DNA from 4 places in the Cupriavidus sp. GW821-FHT02F09 genome. Region 1 is predicted to be linked to each of the others. Evidence: predicted binding sites of a transcription regulator. Region 1 holds the regulator's gene; each other region holds the start of a gene.

Region 1 (4,683 bases):
CGGACCTGACCGGCAGGAGATCGCCCGGCCACCGGCATTATCTGCCAGTCGACGGAGCCCTTGCGTCGCGCCTTCCCCCTGATGTGGCGGACCTGTCCGGCGCGGCGTTTATCATCGAACGCGCCGGGTGCAAGAAAATACGGATATCGGGCCTGCTGGCCTATTTCACCCCGCCCTGCCGTAGCTGGTCTTTTGAACCGAATCTTTTGAACCGGACGGCGGATGGGGAACGGTCCCTGGCGCTGATGCCTGCCTGGGTGTTCCTGGCATGCATCCCTGAGCAGCGGATGCTACCTGACGATGCCACGATGAAATACGTGCGCGATATCGCTGTTCTTGCGATTGTATGGCATTCCCTGGCAAACCTGCAACCGATTCGCACAGCTACCTCAGCGAAGAAGTGACAGATACACCACGAAGCAGCGCTTCAGAAGACCAGGCAGAATCCATGCGCGGCAAGCGTCTCAGGCAAAAGCAGCGCGCGCGCCACCCCGGCCAAGCCAAAGGCCACCACCGCAAGCCCAGCGCCAGCCCGCAACGCCGGGCGCCGCGAAAGCTGCCTGAGATAGCCGGACAGGCCCGAGATCACCAGCAGGTTCGGCAGGGTGCCCAAGCCAAACACGGCCATCACCAGCGCGCCCGACGGGGCATTGCCGGCCAGCAACGCCATGGCAAGAGCACCGTACACCATGCCGCACGGGACCAGCCCCCAGGCTAGCCCCATGCCGTAGCGGCGCAGCAACCGGCCCTGCCCATGCGCCCGGGCCACAGCCGGCAAGCGCGCCCCGACGGCACCAAGGCCGCGCAGCAAGCCACCCGCGCCCCGGGCGGCGAGCCGCTCCAGCCAACCCGTACCCATGGTGCGCCCGCGCAACATCCACAAGCCCGACAGCACCAGCATTACACTGCCGACCCCGAACAGCCAGCGCTGCAGCGGCAGGTACTGCGTCTTCCAGACGCCGGCGCCAAGGGCGCCCAGCAAGCCTCCCAGCACCGCATACATGCTCAGCCGCCCGGCATGCATGACAAGCAGTTCCAGCAACCAATGGCCGGGACGCCGGAGCACCGTGGCAGGCACGCGCGCAACGCCGCCCTGCTCCGCCGCCAGCGCGATCCCGCCGCACATGGCGGCGCAGTGCACGCCGCCCAGCAAAGCCAAGGTAAATACGCTGATAAGCACGCCTATGGTCAACTTCTCCTCCCAATCACACAATCGCAACGTCTGGCGCGGTAAAATGCGGCGAACGCGCCCCCGCAGCTCCAAGAGGCGCTATCAACATGAGGCCTTGCGCCCGCGCACACCAGCGCGCTCGCACAACATGACGACGGGCACGGCAAGCCGCGCTGCACAGATAGCGCACTGCCGCAAGACCCGCGCGCCAGGCCGATGTGGATAGCGCTTCCAACCGACGACTCTCAACGTCAAGCTCTCAACTCAATGCGCCCGCCACATCGCGCTTGACTGACTGCGCTAAACCGACAGGCCCCAATTGCTCACCACCATTCCCATTACCGAGATGTCGCCCCGCTGCTCCACTTGCTCGCTCGGCCAGCTCTGCCTGCCCGTCGGCATGTCGCAGCAGGACCTCGAAAAGATGGATACGCTGGTCCAGGACCGGGTGCGCGTACGCAAGGGCGAAACCCTGTACCGCCTCGGCGATCCTCTCACCGCCGTCTACGCGATCCGCTTCGGCACGCTCAAGACCCACCTGACAATGGAAGACGGCCGCTCGCAGATCACGGGCTTCCACCTTCCCGGCGAAGTCGTCGGCCTCGACGGCCTTGGCGAGATGCAGCATGCGTCGGACGCCACCGCGCTGGAAGATACCGAAGTCTGCGTGGTGCGCTTTGGCGATCTCCAGACGCTGTCCAACGTCCTGCCGTCGCTGCAGCATCAGTTCATGCGCCTGATGAGCAAGGAGATCTCGCAGGACCAGGTCATGTTGATCACGCTCGGATCGATGCGCGCCGAGGAGCGGCTTGCCGCTTTCCTGATCAACCTGTCCGAGCGCTTGTCCGCGCGCGGCTATTCGGCCTCCGAGTTCGTGCTGCGCATGAGCCGCGAGGAAATCGGCAGCTACCTGGGGCTCAAGCTCGAAACCGTCAGCCGCCTGTTCTCGCGCTTTGCGGAAGCCGGCCTGATCCAGATCCGCCAGCGCCACGTCAAGCTGGTCGACATGGTGGGGATCAAGCAGATCGTCAACAAGTCCTGCTGACCTGCACGTCGCGCGCCGCCCTCGCCTGCGGCGGCTCGCCGCGATGCCGCGCCTGCTGGCCTGAACCGGCAAGGCGCGCATCGCAATCACTCCAGCTCGTCCGTGTCCGCCAGCCGCGTGGGCATGGTGTACAGCGTCAAGCCGCTCGACAGCGCGCACAGCACCCACGCGATCAGGAAACCCACGGTGTAGACCGCCTCCCGCGATGCCTCGACCGGCTGGCCGAAGAAGCGCAGGTCGCCGGGATCGACCATGGAGAATACCAGCGCGGTCGTCAGCCCGGCGACCAGGAAAGCGGGCCACAGCACCCACATCAGCCAGCGTAGCCTCATGATCACCTCGCTTGCGCCGCGACCGGCGCTGCCTGGCGTGCCGCGCTGCCCGCCTTCTCAACCACCAGGCCGTGGCGCGCCACCCCTTCCTCAATGGGCGGATCCGGATGGGTCATGGCCAGCCAGATCGTGACCCCGCAGGCCACCATGGCCACGAACGGCCCACTCATCAGCAGCCACGGCCATGGCTCCTTCCACCAGGGATTACTTTGCTGCGTCATCTGGCCTCCTCTAGATCTAGATCGCGTATGTTGCGTACGGATTGGTGCAACCAGCGTCCCTGCCGCCTCATAGATTGCGCGGCACGATAAAGCTGGTGCTCTGTCGAATCTCCGCGCCATGGCTCCCCGCGCCCTCGTCGGGCACCGCGGTCACTGTGACCTCGATCTTGTGCGTGCCCTGCGCCGCGGACTCGATCGGCACGCGCACCCGGATGGGAATCAGGCGATTGGACGTGGGCTCCAGGTTGCCGGCAGCGTGATCATATTCCACAGCCAGGCCCTTGAGCTCATCGCTGCCCGCGCTGACGGCGACGCGCATTGGCGCCTCGGTCGTGTTGATCAGCTGCAGCCGGTACACGTTCTCGATCCAGCGCCCTTCCACTTCCCGCCCCAGCGCGCCGCGGTCGCGGATGATATCGACCTTGAGCGGCGTGCGCATGGCCAGCGAGGCCATGAAGCCGGCGACCAGCGCCAGCCAGATCACCGAGTAGATCACCGTGCGCGGCCGCACCAGGCGCTTGCGCGCCACGGTCTCGGAGAGCGCGCTGCGCATGGCGTTCTCGGACGTATAGCGGATCAGCCCGCGCGGGTAAGCCATCTTGTCCATGACCTGGTTGCAGGCGTCGATACAGGCGCCGCAGCCAATGCAGTCGTATTGCAGGCCATCGCGGATATCGATGCCAGTAGGACAGACCTGCACGCAGATGCTGCAATTCACGCACGAGCCCAGCCCGGCGGCCTTGTGGTCCGCCTTGCGCGAGCGGCTGCCGCGCGGCTCGCCGCGGCCCACGTCATAGGTGACCACATAGGTGTCGCGATCCACCATCACGCTCTGGAAGCGCGCATACGGGCACATGTACTTGCAGACCTGCTCGCGCATGAAGCCGGCGTTGCCCCAGGTGGCAAACGAGTAAAACAGCATCCAGAACGTCTGCCACGGACCCAGCGAGAGGCTCAGCACCTGCGCGCCGAGCGTGCGAATGGGCGAGAAATAGCCGACGAAGGTAAAGCCCGTCCATAGCGCGATCACGATCCAGAGCGTGTGCTTGGTGGCCTTCAGGCGCAGCTTGCGCACGCTCCATGGATCGCCGTCCAGGCGGATGCGGGCAAAGCGGTCGCCTTCCACATGCCGCTCGATCCACATGAAGATCTCGGTGTACACCGTCTGCGGACAGGCGTAGCCGCAGAATAGACGCCCCGCGATCGCCGTGAAGAGAAACAGCGACACCGCGGAGATCACCAGCAGCACGGCAAGGTAGATCACGTCCTGCGGCCACAGCACCAGGCCGAAGATATAGAACTTGCGCGCGCCGAGATCGAACAACATGGCCTGGCGGCCATTCCACTGCAGCCAGGGCATGCCATAGAAGAACAGCTGGGTCAGGACCACCATCCAGACCCGCCAGCTCGAGAACGCACCCGACACCGAGCGCGGATAGATCTTGCGGCGGACTTCGTACAGGGTCTCGTCCGACGTTTCCGCGTCCGCCGAATCAGGCGTGGGCGCTCGCAGCGGCGCCCACGCGGCCCCGTTCCTTTCAAGCGGCTCCGGTCCGGGGGCGTTCATGGGCGAACACCCCCGCCGCGGTGCGGGCCCGGCTGACAAGCATAAGCGCAGTGGCTCATTGCTTCGCCCCCCTCGCCTGCGCCGCCGGTGTTGGACAGGCCCCAGACATAGGCCGTCAACATGCGGATACGCTCTGGCGTGAGGATTTCCTCGTGCGCCGGCATATGGTTGTTGTGGCCCTTCAGGATGGCGTCGACGATGTTCGCCTCCGAGCTGCCGTACAGCCACACGCGGTCCGACAGGTTAGGCGCGCCAAGCGCCTGGTTGCCCTTGCCGGTGGAGCCATGGCAGGCCGCGCAGGTGGACTTGAACGTGCTCTCGCCGCGCGAGGCGCGGATCGGGTCGTA
Region 2 (4,683 bases), on a different contig from region 1:
GGACTTGATCTAGCGCAAGTTGGTGCCGAAGGGGGCACTTTTTGGAGGGGGAGTTCTAATTAGGCGATTAAGCGATGCGCAGTACCGCCGCGCCGGCCAGGCGGCCCGCGCGCAGGTCGGCCAGCGCGGCATTGGCCTGCTCCAGCGGATAGACCGTGGTGGTGGTGCGCAGCGGCGTGGCCTGGGCGATCCGCATCAGTTCCAGCCCGTCGTCGCGCGTGAGGTTGGCCACCGACACGATCGACCGCTCCTCCCAGAGCAGGCGATAGGGGAAGGCCGGAATATCGCTCATGTGGATGCCACCGCAAACCACGGTGCCGCCCTTGGCGACGGCTTGCAGCGCCATCGGCACCAGCGCACCCACCGGCGCGAAGATCAGCGCGGCATCGAGCGGCTGCGGTGCGGGCTGGTCGCTTGGACCGGCCCAGCACGCCCCGGTGTCACGCGCGAACTGGCAGGCGGCGGTGTCGCCGGGGCGCGTGAAGGCAAAGATCTCGCGCTGCTGGGCGACGGCGATCTGCGTCACCAGGTGGGCCGCGGCGCCAAATCCGTAAATGCCGATAGACCGGACCTTGCGGGCGTCCCCCGCCATGCGCAGCGTGCGGTAGCCAATCAGGCCCGCACACAGCAAGGGCGCCGCATGCTCGTCGTCGTAGTGCTCCGGGATGGGGAAGCAAAAGCGGCTGTCGGCCACTACGTACTCGGCGTAGCCGCCGTCGCGCGTATAGCCGGTGAACTGCGGCGTATCGCACAGGTTTTCGCGACGCGCCGCGCAATAGCCGCAGTGCCCGCAGGTCTGCCCGAGCCACGGCACGCCGACCCGGTCGCCCGGGGCAAGGCCCGTCACGCCTGCGCCACAGGACTCGACCCTGCCAACGATTTCGTGTCCGGGAATGAGGGCGGCTTTCGGGTGCGCGAGTTCGCCGTCGACAATGTGCAGGTCGGTGCGGCAGACGCCGCAGGTGCTCACCGCGATACGCACTTCGCCTGGGCCGGGGTCTGGCACGGGGACGCGCGCCAGGCGCAAGGCCGGCCCGGTGCCGTCGAAAATCATGGCGCGCATCGTCTCGTGCATGGTGACGTCCTCGGCGGTGCCCAGCATTTAGCCTAGGTCACGCTGACGGTTGCCGCTTGATCCGTATCCATGGCGTACGCGAGGCGCCAGCCCCTGTGCAGAAGGTATCGGCTTGACCTGAGTCAATAGCCACGTCCAAACGCTGCCTAGACTGGATTCAGGCTCCCAAACCCAAACCTAAACCGCACAGGAATGTTATGGAATACGCCAGCATCATGGTCCACCTGGACACCAGCCCACGCGCGCTGGACCGGCTTGAAATCGCTGCCCGGCTCGCCGTGGCACGCCATGCCCGGCTGATCGGGCTGTTTGCCGGCTTTATGCCGGATGTCGCCTGGTTTTACCTGATGGAGGGTGCCGCGACCTATATCAACGAGGACCGCCAGCGGCGCAGTGAGGCGCGCGAGGCGGTGCACCGGCGCTTCCTGGCGGCAACGCAGGACCTGGGGATCGAAACCGAGTGGCGGGCAGTGGATGGCGATCCGTTGATGATGGCGCTGCGCGAAGTGCGCGAGGCCGACCTTGTGGTTGTCGGGCAATACGATCCGGCCGACCCAGACAGCTTTGTCGCGACCCAGTTCCTGGAAACCCTCATCCTCGACGGTGGCAGGCCGGTTCTTGTCATTCCATTCGCAGGCCAGTTCGCTGTCCCCGGCGCACGTGTCATGGTGGCTTGGAACGGCGGACGCGAGGCCACGCGCGCCTTGCACGACGCCATGCCCTTGATCTGCGGCGGGCAGGCCAAGGTGCTTTGCGCGCAAGGTACCGGCGCGCGGCCCGATGCGAGCCTGCCGGGCCATGCCATGGCCGCGCTGGCAAGCCATGGCGTCCAGGCAGAGTTTGAACACTGCCAGGAAGGATCGGACATCGCCATCGGGGAAACCTTGCTCTCGCGCGCGGCGGATTTTGGCGCCGATCTGGTGGTGATGGGCGCCTACGGGCGCGGCCGCCTGCGCGAGTTGGTACTGGGTGGCGTCACCAGGGCTTTGCTGGACACCATGACGGTGCCCGTCCTGATGTCACACTAGTCACATTAACTGCCGGCATGGCGCGGGCGCGATATCCGCGCCCGCGCGCACCATGGCTGCGGCCGGCTCCGCGCATGGCCGGAAGTGAGATTGACGCAGATCATGCTAACCGGCAACCACCCACCTATATTGAAGCTTGAAGCGGAACGAGGGTTCAGCGCGCCACGCCGCAGGCACTTCGTGCCGGCGGCCCATCACTTGATCTGGCGCAAGCGGCCTGCCCGATGTCATCGCATCATGGATGTGGATCCACCTTGCCGCGCCCGGGAGTCGACGATGTCCGATTTAACGAAAGAGCAGCTCTCCAGCCTCGTCGCCTTGCTGGACAGCAGAGAGCAGAGAATCCGTGGCCAGATGGACGCCGCAGCCGTTTCCCGTACTGTGTCCGCCGAGCGCGAAGCGAACGACGACGCGGATCTCGCTGAGCATGGCACCGAGGAGCGCATGGACGATGCCGTGGCCGAACACTACCGCATGGAACTGGCCGACATAGCGGTGGCGCGCAAGCGGATCGCCAGGCTCAGCTACGGCGTGTGCGTGGACTGCGGCGAGCCCATTCCTTATCCGCGCCTGCAAGCGTATCCCACGGCCAAACGCTGCACCCCGTGCCAGCGCAAGCACGAGCACATGTTCGGGGCGCCGAGCGGTATGCGATGAGCATGGGCGGGCTCGCCAGGTGAGTCCGCAATACTGCAGGCAGGCCGCGTGGGCGCTGCCCGATTCGATTTCAGGAGCCAGACATGAAAGTCCGTGAGCGTTCGAGCCAGGTCAGGCCGGCCCGTTGGGACCGGCTTCCCCAGGATCCCATCCACGATGCCTACAAGCAGCCGGAGCAGGCGCCCGCCATCGCTTCCTGTCCCGCTTGCCACGCGGTCCTCCTGAAAGGACGTTGGCAATGGCGGGCCGTGCCGCCCGGCGCCAAGGCGCTGATGTGCCCGGCCTGCCACCGCATCGCCGACCATGTGCCCGCGGCGCAGTTGACGCTGGATGGGGCGTTCCAGCGGGAGCACCGGGATGAGATTCTCGGGCTGGTGCGGCACCGCGAAGCCCTGATGAGAGAGAGTCATCCGATGGAGCGCATCATGGCGACGCAGACTCAGGAGGATCGCATCACCATCACGACCACGGGCTTTCACCTGGCACGCGATATCGGCTCTGCCGTGCATCATGCGTATCGTGGCAAGCTGGAAATCGACTATTCCGACGCCGACGAGACCCTGTATGTTCATTGGCACCGCGCTTGAGGACCGTCATGGCGCGCATTGGGGGCCGTCCAGTCTGACAGACACCTCGCCTTACGGCGTCGATGGAAGTCGCTAGCCGGCTAGCCAGCTAGCTGGTCCCTCACCGGCAAAAGGTGATGTCATGACTTTCCAGGACAGGAACGAGGCCGCCGAGCGGCTAGCCGAAGCGCTCTCCGGGTACGGCGACGCCCATCCCCTTGTGCTGGCCATTCCACGGGGTGGCGTGCCGATGGGCAAGATACTCGCCGACCGGCTCGGCGGCGAACTGGACGTGGTCCTGGTCAGGAAGCTAGGGGCGCCATTCGACCGCGAGATGGCGGTCGGCGCGGTCGATGAAAGCGGCTGGGTCTACGTGACGCCCTACGCGGCACGAGTTGGCGCCGACTCCAGCTATCTCAACCAGGAGCGCAACGAACAGCTTGCATTGCTGCGCCGCCGCCGCAAGCAATACACGCCGGGGCGCGCCGCGCGTGCGCTGGACGGGCGCACGGTGATCGTGGTGGACGATGGGCTTGCCACGGGCGCCACCATGATTGCCGCATTGCATGCCGTGCGGCAGCAGAATCCTGCCCGGCTGGTATGCGCTGTGCCCGTGGCCGCGCCGGCTTCGCTCGCCGAGGTGCGGCGTTACGCGGACGAGGTGGTCTGCCTGCGATCGCCGGCCAATTTTTCCGCTGTCGGTGAGCATTATCGGGAGTTTCCGCAGGTTGAGGATGAGGAAGTGGTGGCTTGCCTGGAGGGCGATCCGGGGCAGCACGGGGTGGGGCGTTTGGCGGGACGGTAGTAGGGGTGGGCGTTCTGGAGGCGGTGCTTTTGGTCTTTTCCGGCTGCTGCCAGCCTCTGGCAGCCTGGCCAGTTAGGGAAAGGCGGGCGGCTAGCGCAATGTCATGGCCCATTGCCTGAGTTCGACCCCGTCAGCAAGAGGCGGAGTTCCACGCCGTCGCTGGCAGGCTGGCCAGTGCGCAGAACGTGGATACCGCTGCTTTCGGCGAGCCTGAGCATCGCCCTGTTGGTTGCCAGCGTGGTCCCGACCAGCTCCCGCGTGCCGCGTGCGCGGCAGTAGGCCACCATCTTGCCCAGCAGCAGGCTGCCGATGCCCTGGCGCTTGCAATCGGAGCGCACCGCCACGGCGAACTCAGCGCGCAGGTTGTCGGGGTCGGCTACGGCCCGCACTTCGCCCAGGATGGCCGGCTGCTCGCCGGTTGCCGCGCCGACGGCGACGAATGCCATCTCACGGGCGTAATCGATCTGGGTCATGCGTGCGAGTTGGCTGTGCGGCGGCTGGCGGATCATGCAGAAGAAGCGCATGCGGATGTCATCCGGGGTCATGGCGGCA
Region 3 (4,683 bases), on a different contig from region 1:
ACGCGGCGTTCCTGCAAACCCTTGCCTGCGATACCTATGGCTCCAACGGGCCGTTGTGGAGCCTGGCCAACGAATTCTGGTACTACCTCTGGTTCCCTGCGCTATACGGTGCCTGGCACCTGCGCCGCACGCCGCAGGCGTTGCTGTGCGTATTGGCGGTGCTGGTCACGATGGGCCTGTTCCACGGCCTGGTCGAAGGCTTCCTCTTCTGGCTGCTGGGCGTGCTGGCGCAAGCCCTGGAAGCGCGGCTGGCGCAGATCGCAGCGATCGCGCGGCGCAAGTGGCTGGTGCTGCCGGCGCTGCTGGTGTTCCTGGCCGCCATTGCACTGACCAAGCACAAGCCGTACGCCGATGCCGCTGTCGCGCTGGGCTTCTTCGTGCTGTTGCTGGCCGTGCTGTCGACCCGCATCCGCATCGGCCACGCCGGCTTGTCGCGCCTGGCTACGTTGGCGTCCGGGTTTTCGTACTCGCTCTACCTGACGCATTTCCCGCTGACCCTGTTCATCGCCGCGACCCTGGTCAAGGTCCGCCTGCCTGTCAGCGCCGGCAGCCTGGGCCTGGCCGCGCTGATCCTGCTGGGCTGCTATGCCTACGCCTTTGCCGTCTACTGGGTGTTCGAACGCAATACCCAGCGGGTGCGCGGCCTGCTCGGGCACCCGGCGCTGCCAGCGGCGCAGCGCGGGCAGAATATCTAGCCGCCATGCCGTTGCCTGGCTGGCAACCCTGGCAGCCAGCCTGAAACTGCCGTAAGCTCGCCGGTCGGCGCGTCAAACGCGCGCCGCATAAGAAAAACCAGGAGCATTCATGACGGCAGCACCCCTCGCTATTCTTTCCTCGCGCATTCCCGTTCCAGTCAAAAAGCAGACCGCCGCCCGCCCGCTGCTGATCGCCGCCGCGGTTGCCATGCTCGCAAGCGGCTGGCTGCCCTCGGCCGCCAGCGCAGCCGATTACCCCGTCAAGCCAATCCGCTTCATCGTGCCTTACGCTGCTGGCGGCACCACTGACCTCGTGGCGCGCACGGTCGGCCAGAAGGTGGCGGAGAAACTCGGCCAGCCCGTGGTCGTGGAGAACCGCCCCGGCGCTGGCGGCAATATCGGCATGGAGGCGGTCGCCAAGGCCGCGCCTGACGGCTACACCATCGGCTTCGGCGCCATCTCGACCAATGCGTTGAACCCGCATATCTACAAGCACGTGCCGTTCGACCCGCGCAAGGATTTCACCGCGGTCAGCCTGCTTGGCACCTCCACCATTGTGCTGGAAGTCAGCAACAGCCTGCCGGTAAAGAATGTGGCCGAGCTGGTCAGCTACGCCAAGGCCCATCCCGGCCTGACCTACGCCACCGCGGGCACCGGCACGTCCATGCACCTGGCGGGCGCGATGTTCGCGCAGATGACGCAAACGGGCCTGACCCATGTGCCATACAAGGGCAGCAGCCCGGCCATCAACGACATGCTGGGCGGCCACGTGCAGGTGATGTTCGACAACCTGCCCGCCTCGCTGCCGCACATCCAGGGCGGCAAGCTGCGCGCGCTGGCGGTGGCCGGCAAGAGCCGCTCGCCAGCGCTGCCGAACGTGCCGACGCTGGCCGAGGCCGGCCTGGCGGGCTACGCCGTCGAGCCGTGGTTCGGCGTGTACGGCCCGGCCGGGCTACCCGCGCCGGTGGTGCAGGCACTCAATGCCGCCTTCATCGCGGCGCTGGGCAATGCGGACGTGAAGGACAAACTCGGGCAGGCAGGCTTCAACCCCAAGGGCTCGAGCGCGGCGGACCTGCAGTCGCTGACGCTGTCCGAGTACGAGAAATTCGGCAAGGTCGCCAAGAGCGCCAGCATCTCGGTGGATTGAGCGCAGGCGGGGCTGCGCGCTTGCGGCGGGAGGATCGCCGGGGGCGCGCGGCTCCGCATCCATTACAATCCGGCTGCAACGGGCCCTCGCGCCCACTCCTGCCGACTACCCGCCATGAAGCAAGATCCGCGTTTCCCCAAGCTGTACATCCTCGATCACCCGCTGATCCAGCACAAGCTCTCCCATATGCGCGACAAGGACACCTCCACGCGCACGTTCCGCGAGCTGCTGCGGGAAATCACGCTGCTGATGGGCTATGAAATCACGCGCGACCTGCCGCTGACCACGCGCCGCATCGAGACGCCCTTGGTGGAGCTGGACGCGCCGGTGATCGCCGGCAAGAAACTCACCATCGTGCCGGTGCTGCGCGCCGGCGTGGGCATGAGCGACGGCCTGGTCGAGCTGATTCCCTCGGCCCGCATCGGCCATATCGGCGTCTACCGCGACGACCAGCACCGCCCGGTGGAATACCTGGTGCGCCTGCCCGACGTGGAAGACCGCAGCTTTATCCTGTGCGACCCGATGGTCGCCACCGGCTACTCCGCCGCGCATGCGGTGGATGTGCTCAAGCGCCGCGGCGTCAAGGATGATGCGATTACGTTCGTGGCGCTGGTGGCGGCGCCGGAAGGCGTCGAAGTATTCCAGAAGGCACATCCCGGCGTGAAACTGTTCGTCGCCTCCCTGGACAGCCACCTGGACGAGCACGCGTACATCATCCCCGGCCTCGGCGACGCGGGCGACCGGCTGTTCGGCACCAAGAACTGAGTTTTCCTGGCAAGCCGGGCACTGTCTGCGCCCGGCTTGACCGGCCTCAATCCCGCCGGCCGCGGCGCTCCCTAGACTATCGGCAGCGGCACACCGTCCGGTGTGCCTCGCCTGACCTGGGAGACCCACATGGCAGCCTTGAAGATCCTGTTTTCGACCCCCACCGGGCTGATGAGCCTGGCCGTCATCGCCTTCATCATCGGCATGGGCTGGTTCTTCACCCGGCTGTTCCTGCGCAAGATGCGGGAAGACGAGGCAGCGGCGCAACGCCGCTAAGACGCAAGTCCCGCCCGCTGGCGTTATCGCCGACGGACCGGCTGGCCGATACCACGCCATGGCTATGCGCCGCGCCCGCCGATCTCGCCGGGCGTGGCACACCGGAGCGGCCGACGGCCGGCGCCTCCTACTTCTTCTTGCCCGAGCCCAGCAAGCTGCCCAGCACGCCGCGAATCAGCTCGCGCCCGACCTGCGAGCCCACCGTGCGCGCGGCCGACTTGGCCATCGACTCCAGGATGGAATCGCCGCGCCCGGTCTTGCCCGTGCCCTTGGTCAGCCCGCCGAAGATCTCGCCCGCCTGGTCCAGCCAGCCGCCGCCCTGCGCGGGCGGCGCTTCGGGCTGGCCAGCCGTAGGCGCGGGCGCGGGTGCGCCGCCGCCAGCGGCGGGGGCAGACCCAGGCGCGGCGGCGCGGCCCTTGAGCTTCTCGTAGGCCGACTCGCGATCGATGGTCTGCTCATAGGTGCCGGCCACCAGCGAGTTCGCCAGCAATTGCTTGCGCTCGTCGTCGGTGATCGGGCCGATCCGGCTGCCGGGCGCCAGCACCCAGGCGCGTTCCGTGATGCCGGGGATGCCCTTGGCGTCCAACAACGACACCAGCGCTTCGCCCACACCGAGCTCCCCGATGGCCTTTTCCAGGTCCAGCCCCGGCTTGGCCCGCATGGTGGTGGCCGCCACCTTGACGGCCTTCTGGTCACGCGGCGTGAAGGCGCGCAGCGCGTGCTGCACGCGGTTGCCGAGCTGGCCCAGCACGGTATCGGGGATGTCGACAGGATTCTGCGTAACGAAATACACGCCAACGCCCTTGGAGCGGATCAGCCGCACCACCTGCTCGATCTTGTCGAGCAGGGCCTTGGGCGCGTCGTTGAACAGCAGGTGCGCCTCGTCGAAAAAGAACACCAGCTTGGGCTTGTCAAGATCGCCCGCCTCGGGCAGTTTCTCGAACAGCTCCGACAACAGCCAAAGCAGGAAAGTGGCGTAGAGCTTGGGCGAATTCAGCAGCTTGTCGGCGGCCAGGATATTCACCACGCCCTGCCCGTTCTCGGTCTGGATGAAGTCGTCCAGGTTGAGCATGGGTTCGCCGAAGAACACGTCTGCGCCTTGTGACTCCAGCGCCATCAGCCCGCGCTGGATGGCCCCGATCGAGGCCGCGGAGATATTGCCGTATTCGGTGGTGAACTGCCCCGCGTTGTCGCCCACGTACTGCAGCATGGCGCGCAGGTCCTTGGCGTCGAGCAGCAGCAGCCCGTTGGCGTCGGCGATGCGGAAAACCAGGTTGAGCACGCCCTGCTGGGTGTCGTTGAGTTCCAGCATGCGCGACAGCAGCAGCGGCCCCATATGGGAGACCGTGGCGCGCACGGGATGGCCCTTTTGCCCGAACACATCCCACAGGGTGGTGGGGCAGGCGCCCCACACCGGCTCGGGCAGGCCGAGCTCGGCCAGCCGGGCCTTGAGCTTGTCGGAGAGCTTGCCCGGCTGGGAAATGCCGGTCAGATCACCTTTGACGTCGGCCATGAAGACCGGCACGCCCAGCCGGGAGAAACCCTGGGCCAGGCTTTGCAGGGTCACGGTCTTGCCGGTGCCGGTGGCGCCGGTGATCAGGCCGTGCCGGTTGCCCATCTCGGGCAGCAGGGCAAGTTCCAGCTCGGCGTTCTTGGCGATGATGATGGGTTCGGCCATGGTCTCTCTGGTTGGCAAGCCGCGCGGCGCTTTCGCCGCGACCGTCCCCGCCCTTCCCGGCGGCTCCCGTGATCGGGAGGCCAGCGGCGGCGGGGCCGCGTGATAAAATGCTGGGCTGATTA
Region 4 (4,683 bases), on a different contig from region 1:
CCAGAGGCCAGCGAGATCAGCAAGGAAGAAAGGCGGTTCATGTCGCTCCTCATGCGCCGAGCAGGTGCCGTGCGACAAAGACCGTCGCAAAACCGGCCCCCATGAAGGCCGCGGTGGCCGCCAGCGAGCGCGGAGAGAGCCGCGACAGCCCGCAAACGCCATGCCCGCTGGTGCAGCCCGCGCCGTAGCGGGTACCCAATCCCACCAGCAAGCCGGCTACGACCAGCAGGCCAGCGCCGGCATGGACCCGGATCTCCGGCAGCGCGCCGAACAGGCGCCAGAGCAGCGGTGCCGCCAGCAGGCCAAGCACAAAGGCGATACGCCAGCCGGCTTCCGCGCGCGTTGGCCGCAGCAAGCCACCAACGATGCCGCTGATGCCCGCGATGCGCCCGTTGAACAGCACGAGCGCGGCGGCGGCCAGTCCAATCAGCAGGCCCCCGCCCAGCGCGGACCAGGGCGTGAAGTGTGTCCAGTCGATGATCATGGCCAGTGGCTCCTTCATTCAGTGGGGCAATACAGGGCGTAAAGCGTTTCGAGCACGGCCAGCGCCCGCGCATCGGCAACCGCGTAAAAAATCCGCTTGCCGTCGCGCCGCGTGTTGACCAGCCCTTCCGCGCGCAGCACACCAAGCTGTTGCGACAAGGTGGGTTGATGGATGCCAAGCAGCGCTTCGAGCTCGCCCACCGACATCTCGCCCTGGCTAAGCTGGCAAAGCAGCAGCAGCCTGTCTTCATTGGCGAGGGCGCGCAACATGGCGGTGGCGTCGCCCGCGGCGGCGCGCATCGTGTCCAGGCTCAGGGAGGGAGAAGCCGCTTGCATGGGTTCGGCAAAGGCCGGGCGAGACCCCGGCCTGCTAATCAATATACGGTTTAATATTATATTAAAATGTATATTGATGCCAGTCGAGACCGACCTTCAATGCGACATCAACACCGGTATGTCGGCGTGGCGCATCAGGGTGCGGGTGGTGCCGCCAGTGACCAGCTCGCGCAGCCGGGCGTGCCCATAGCCACCCGCCACCAGCAGGTCGGCCTGCAAGTGCCGCACCGCCTCCAGCAGTAGTTGGCCAATCCTATGGCTGCCTTGCACGGCGTGCATGACGCTGGTGATGCCCTGGCGCGCCAGGTGATCTCGCAGGCCGGCGTGCGCACCGGGCACATCGGGCATGCCGTGGGTCGCCGAGCCGTCATGCGCGCTGGACGCCGACACCACGGTGACACGCTTGGCCAGGCGCAGCAGAGGCATCGCATCGGCCACGGCCCGGGCGGCTTCCCGCCCACCATCCCATGCGATGGCGACATGTTCGCAGGGTAGATGCCGCACGCCCGGCGGCACCAGCAGCACCGGGCGGCCGGTGTTGAGCAACACATATTCCGGGGTCTGTGCCACCAGCACGGGAATGGATTCCGGCCCGGGCAAGCGGGCCAGGACGACCACGTCCGCCACCCGCCCCTGCTGGACCAGCGCCCAGCCCACGTCGTCCTCGATGACCCGGTGGGTGAAGCCCACGCCGGGCGCCGCTTCGCTCATGGCCCGATGAAATGCGGCGCTGGCTTCGGCGCCCTGCGCCAGCAACTGGCGCCGGGCCAGTTCCGCGTAGTATCCCGCCTCGTCGCCCGCGCCCCGGAACGGCTCCAGCCGCATGCCGGTGGCCGTCACCCCGATCACATGGCCGGCCGAGCGCTGCGCCAGTTCCGCAGCCAGGTTGACGCGATCCGCACAGCCGGGGTCGGCGCCGAGTTCGACCAGCACGGTCTTGAAATCCATGATGTTTTCCTCCGATCCGGAGACCCCTGCACACGGTTGCAGACGTTTTTCCGACTATCCGAAAATGGACTCTACTCCGTGCGCGGGGCAGCGCAAGCGGGCAATGCGGGCGAATTGCGGCAGATCAATGCCGAAAGCCTGCCCCGCGCGGCCGGCGCGCGGGACTACGCAAGCGGCGCCAGCTCGATCTGGCTGGCCATTGGCGCCAGCGCACGGATCAGCATGATGCTCATATCGGTGAACGCCAGCGTGCAACTGGCCAGCGTGCCACGCCAGTCCGCATCGGCCAGCGTCAGGTTCTCCCAGACCTCGACCGGATGCTCGGGCGGCACGCCCTGCGCCACCAGCCAGGCGGCGATATCGCTGGGCATGAAATCCCATGGGCGCGGAATCACGATGGCGTTGCGCTGGTCCGCCAGCACGTGCACCAGATGGCGCTTGAACGGCTCCAGGTCTCCGCGCCGGTGAAAGGTCAGGAAGGTGGTCTCGTCGAAGCAAACCTTGCCGCGCGCAGCCAGCACCTGGGCCGAAGAGATGCCGGGCACGGTATCCACCGGATGGCCGCATGCCCGCTCGACCCGCTCCAGGTACTGGAAACCGCTGAAGTGCATGTCGCCCATGAACAGCACCACGCAGCGCCGGCCGCCATGGTGCTCGGCGGCAACCCAGGCAAGCCGCTCCACCTGGTCCTGGTATCCCATGGTGACCACCTGGGCCGCCGGCGGCACCAGCGGGCGGATGACGTCGATGACCGTGTCGAAGCCGGCCACGATGTCGGCGCCACGGACCAGTTCCGCCACGCCGTGGGTCAGGAAGTCGAGGTGCCCGGGGCCAACGCCGGCGCAGATGATCATGAAGAATCCCGGTTCGATCGATGCAAAAGGGGACGGCGCGCGCATCGCCCCGTCAAGACAGGGCGCAATTATGCCAAGCCATCGGAGCGCGAGGCCTGCGCCGAGGAACGCCTGGCGCAAAAAAAAGTACTTCAGGATCCGGCACTGGATGCCGATAGCTGCTTCAGAGCCGAGTCAATGTCCCGCGAGCCCCCACCGGGCAAGGCAGGCACCCTCGGTCGTTAGCGACGTTTACCTCACTCATGCCAGATAGAGACAAAGCGCTCAGCATAGCCGACCCCCATCAGTTGTTCCGCAATTCGCTCGAGCAAGCCACCGATGCCGTCTTCATCCTGAACACGGACAACAAGGTGATCTTCCTGAACGCTGCTGCGGAGGCACTCTATGGCGCATCCCGTACGCAAGTCTTCGGCATGAACGTGGAGGCGCTCGTGCAAAAACTGCCGGATGCCGACGCGCAGCGCGCCCAGCCCTTGCCCGCCGTCCGGATACTGAGGCCGGATGGCGAACTTCGCTTTGGCCATGTCGCGGAATCCAGCACCCGCCTGGGCGACGTGACACTGCGCACGCTGCTGGTAAAGGTGGCCAACCACCCGGATGCCAGCCGCGACCATCACCCGTTGCTATCCGTCATTGCCGACGAGATCGACAGTGCCGTGCTGGTGGTCGATGCCGACTGGCACATCGTGTACGGCAACGCCGGGCTCACGCGCATGCTGGGCTACAAGCCCTGCGAGCTGAGGGGTAAGACCCCGCGCGAGATACTGGCCGGCGAGTTCACCGATCCCGGCGTGATGCAACGCTTGCATGCCCAGCGCTCATCCCCGGGCGGCGAGCGCCACGAGGCTCTGGTGTATGCGCGCGACGGCAGCGCACTCTGGGTCAGCGCCACCGTGCGCCATCTGGTCAGCGCGACCGGCGACCGGCATCACGCCATCGTCATCCTCTCCGACATCACCCAGCAGCGGACCTACGAGATGCTGCAGCGAAAGGTACTGCAAGCCATGGTGATGGAGCAGCCGCTGCCCGCCGTGATGGAATTGATCTGCGAAGAAGTACAACGCGTGGCACCCGCCGTGATCGCGTCCGTGCTGCGGGTGGCCGCCGATGGGCGCCTGCACCCGCTGGCCGCGCCTGGCCTGCCGCCCGAGTATTCGGCCGCGCTGGACGGCCTGACCATCGGGCCATCCGTGGGCTCCTGCGGCACGGCCGCCTGGCTGGGCGAGCCGGTGATGGTCAGCGATATTGCCAACGATCCGCTATGGGCGGATTTTCGTGATCTTGCCCTACCCCTCGGCCTGGCGGCATGCTGGTCCTATCCGATCAAGGCAAGCGATGGCCGCGTGCTTGCCACGCTGGCCTTCTACTGCCGCACCGTCCGCCAGCCCGACGCCTTCCACCAGCAGCTGGCCGAGGTATGCGCCTCGCTGTGCAAGCTCGCGTTCGAGCGCGAGGAAGCCGCCGAGCGGATCCTGCAGCTCGACCACTACGATTCACTGACCGGCTTGCCCAACCGCAGCCTGCTGCAGATGCAGGCCGGCACCCTGCTGCTCGCGGCGCGCTCGGCCGGCACCACGCTCAGCGTGCTGTTCGTCGACCTGGACCGCTTCAAGCATATCAACGACTCGCTCGGCCACGTCGGCGGCGACAAGCTGCTGCGCGAGGTTGCGCAACGCCTTAGCGCGCACGCCGGGGATACCGCGCTGGTGGCGCGGCTGTCGGGCGACGAATTCGCGCTGGTGCTCCCCGACTGCGACCGCACCCAGACCATTGCTGCGGGCAAGCGCATCCTGGCCGCGCTGCGCCAGCCGCTGCGCATCGACCACGCCAGCATTGCGCCCTCGGCCAGCATCGGCATCAGCATGTTCCCGGCCGACGGCGATGCGCTGGACTACCTGCTGCACTGCGCCGAGATGGCCATGTACGACGCCAAGGCCGCGGGGCGCAACTTGTTCCGCTTCTTCAGCATCGAGATGAACTGGGCCGCCCAGGAGCGCCTGGCGCTGGAGTCCGCGCTGCGCGACGCCCTGCTGGCCGAGGAGCTTCATCTCAACTTCCAGCC

What was found. Region 1 encodes FNR, which switches genes on or off when oxygen is low (the NO sensors DNR and NnrR bind a similar motif). Its sites were predicted from a motif close to TTGATNNNNATCAA; they were not measured.
Region 2: a site for FNR is predicted at 2,194-2,207, ahead of AC07XB_RS02515 (TraR/DksA family transcriptional regulator). Genes of this name have one in related genera too.
Region 3: a site for FNR is predicted at 2,644-2,657, ahead of AC07XB_RS28580 (DUF3149 domain-containing protein). Genes of this name have one in related genera too.
Region 4: a site for FNR is predicted at 1,882-1,895, ahead of AC07XB_RS04735 (universal stress protein). Genes of this name have one in related genera too.

What each region holds. Positions count from the first base shown of each region.
Region 1 covers NZ_JBWKVH010000007.1:22,854-27,536, forward strand. The annotation lists gene AC07XB_RS10440 (hypothetical protein) at 1-404, shown strand, start outside; gene AC07XB_RS10445 (sulfite exporter TauE/SafE family protein) at 428-1,192, opposite strand; gene fnr (fumarate/nitrate reduction transcriptional regulator Fnr) at 1,491-2,216, shown strand; gene AC07XB_RS10455 (hypothetical protein) at 2,303-2,548, opposite strand; gene AC07XB_RS10460 (membrane protein) at 2,551-2,769, opposite strand; gene ccoG (cytochrome c oxidase accessory protein CcoG) at 2,837-4,336, opposite strand; gene ccoP (cytochrome-c oxidase, cbb3-type subunit III) at 4,333-4,683, opposite strand, start outside.
Region 2 covers NZ_JBWKVH010000001.1:505,800-510,482, forward strand. The annotation lists gene AC07XB_RS02505 (zinc-dependent alcohol dehydrogenase family protein) at 68-1,075, opposite strand; gene AC07XB_RS02510 (universal stress protein) at 1,273-2,103, shown strand; gene AC07XB_RS02515 (TraR/DksA family transcriptional regulator) at 2,380-2,760, shown strand; gene AC07XB_RS02520 (BCAM0308 family protein) at 2,844-3,347, shown strand; gene AC07XB_RS02525 (phosphoribosyltransferase) at 3,469-4,131, shown strand; gene AC07XB_RS02530 (bifunctional acetate--CoA ligase family protein/GNAT family N-acetyltransferase) at 4,233-4,683, opposite strand, start outside.
Region 3 covers NZ_JBWKVH010000034.1:46,168-50,850, forward strand. The annotation lists gene AC07XB_RS28565 (acyltransferase family protein) at 1-695, shown strand, start outside; gene AC07XB_RS28570 (Bug family tripartite tricarboxylate transporter substrate binding protein) at 904-1,842, shown strand; gene upp (uracil phosphoribosyltransferase) at 1,957-2,607, shown strand; gene AC07XB_RS28580 (DUF3149 domain-containing protein) at 2,737-2,883, shown strand; gene AC07XB_RS28585 (helicase HerA-like C-terminal domain-containing protein) at 3,011-4,561, opposite strand.
Region 4 covers NZ_JBWKVH010000003.1:45,311-49,993, reverse strand. The annotation lists gene AC07XB_RS04750 (DUF6691 family protein) at 1-41, opposite strand, end outside; gene AC07XB_RS04745 (YeeE/YedE family protein) at 50-484, opposite strand; gene AC07XB_RS04740 (metalloregulator ArsR/SmtB family transcription factor) at 499-819, opposite strand; gene AC07XB_RS04735 (universal stress protein) at 916-1,767, opposite strand; gene AC07XB_RS04730 (cobalt-precorrin-7 (C(5))-methyltransferase) at 1,932-2,621, opposite strand; gene AC07XB_RS04725 (sensor domain-containing protein) at 2,864-4,683, shown strand, end outside.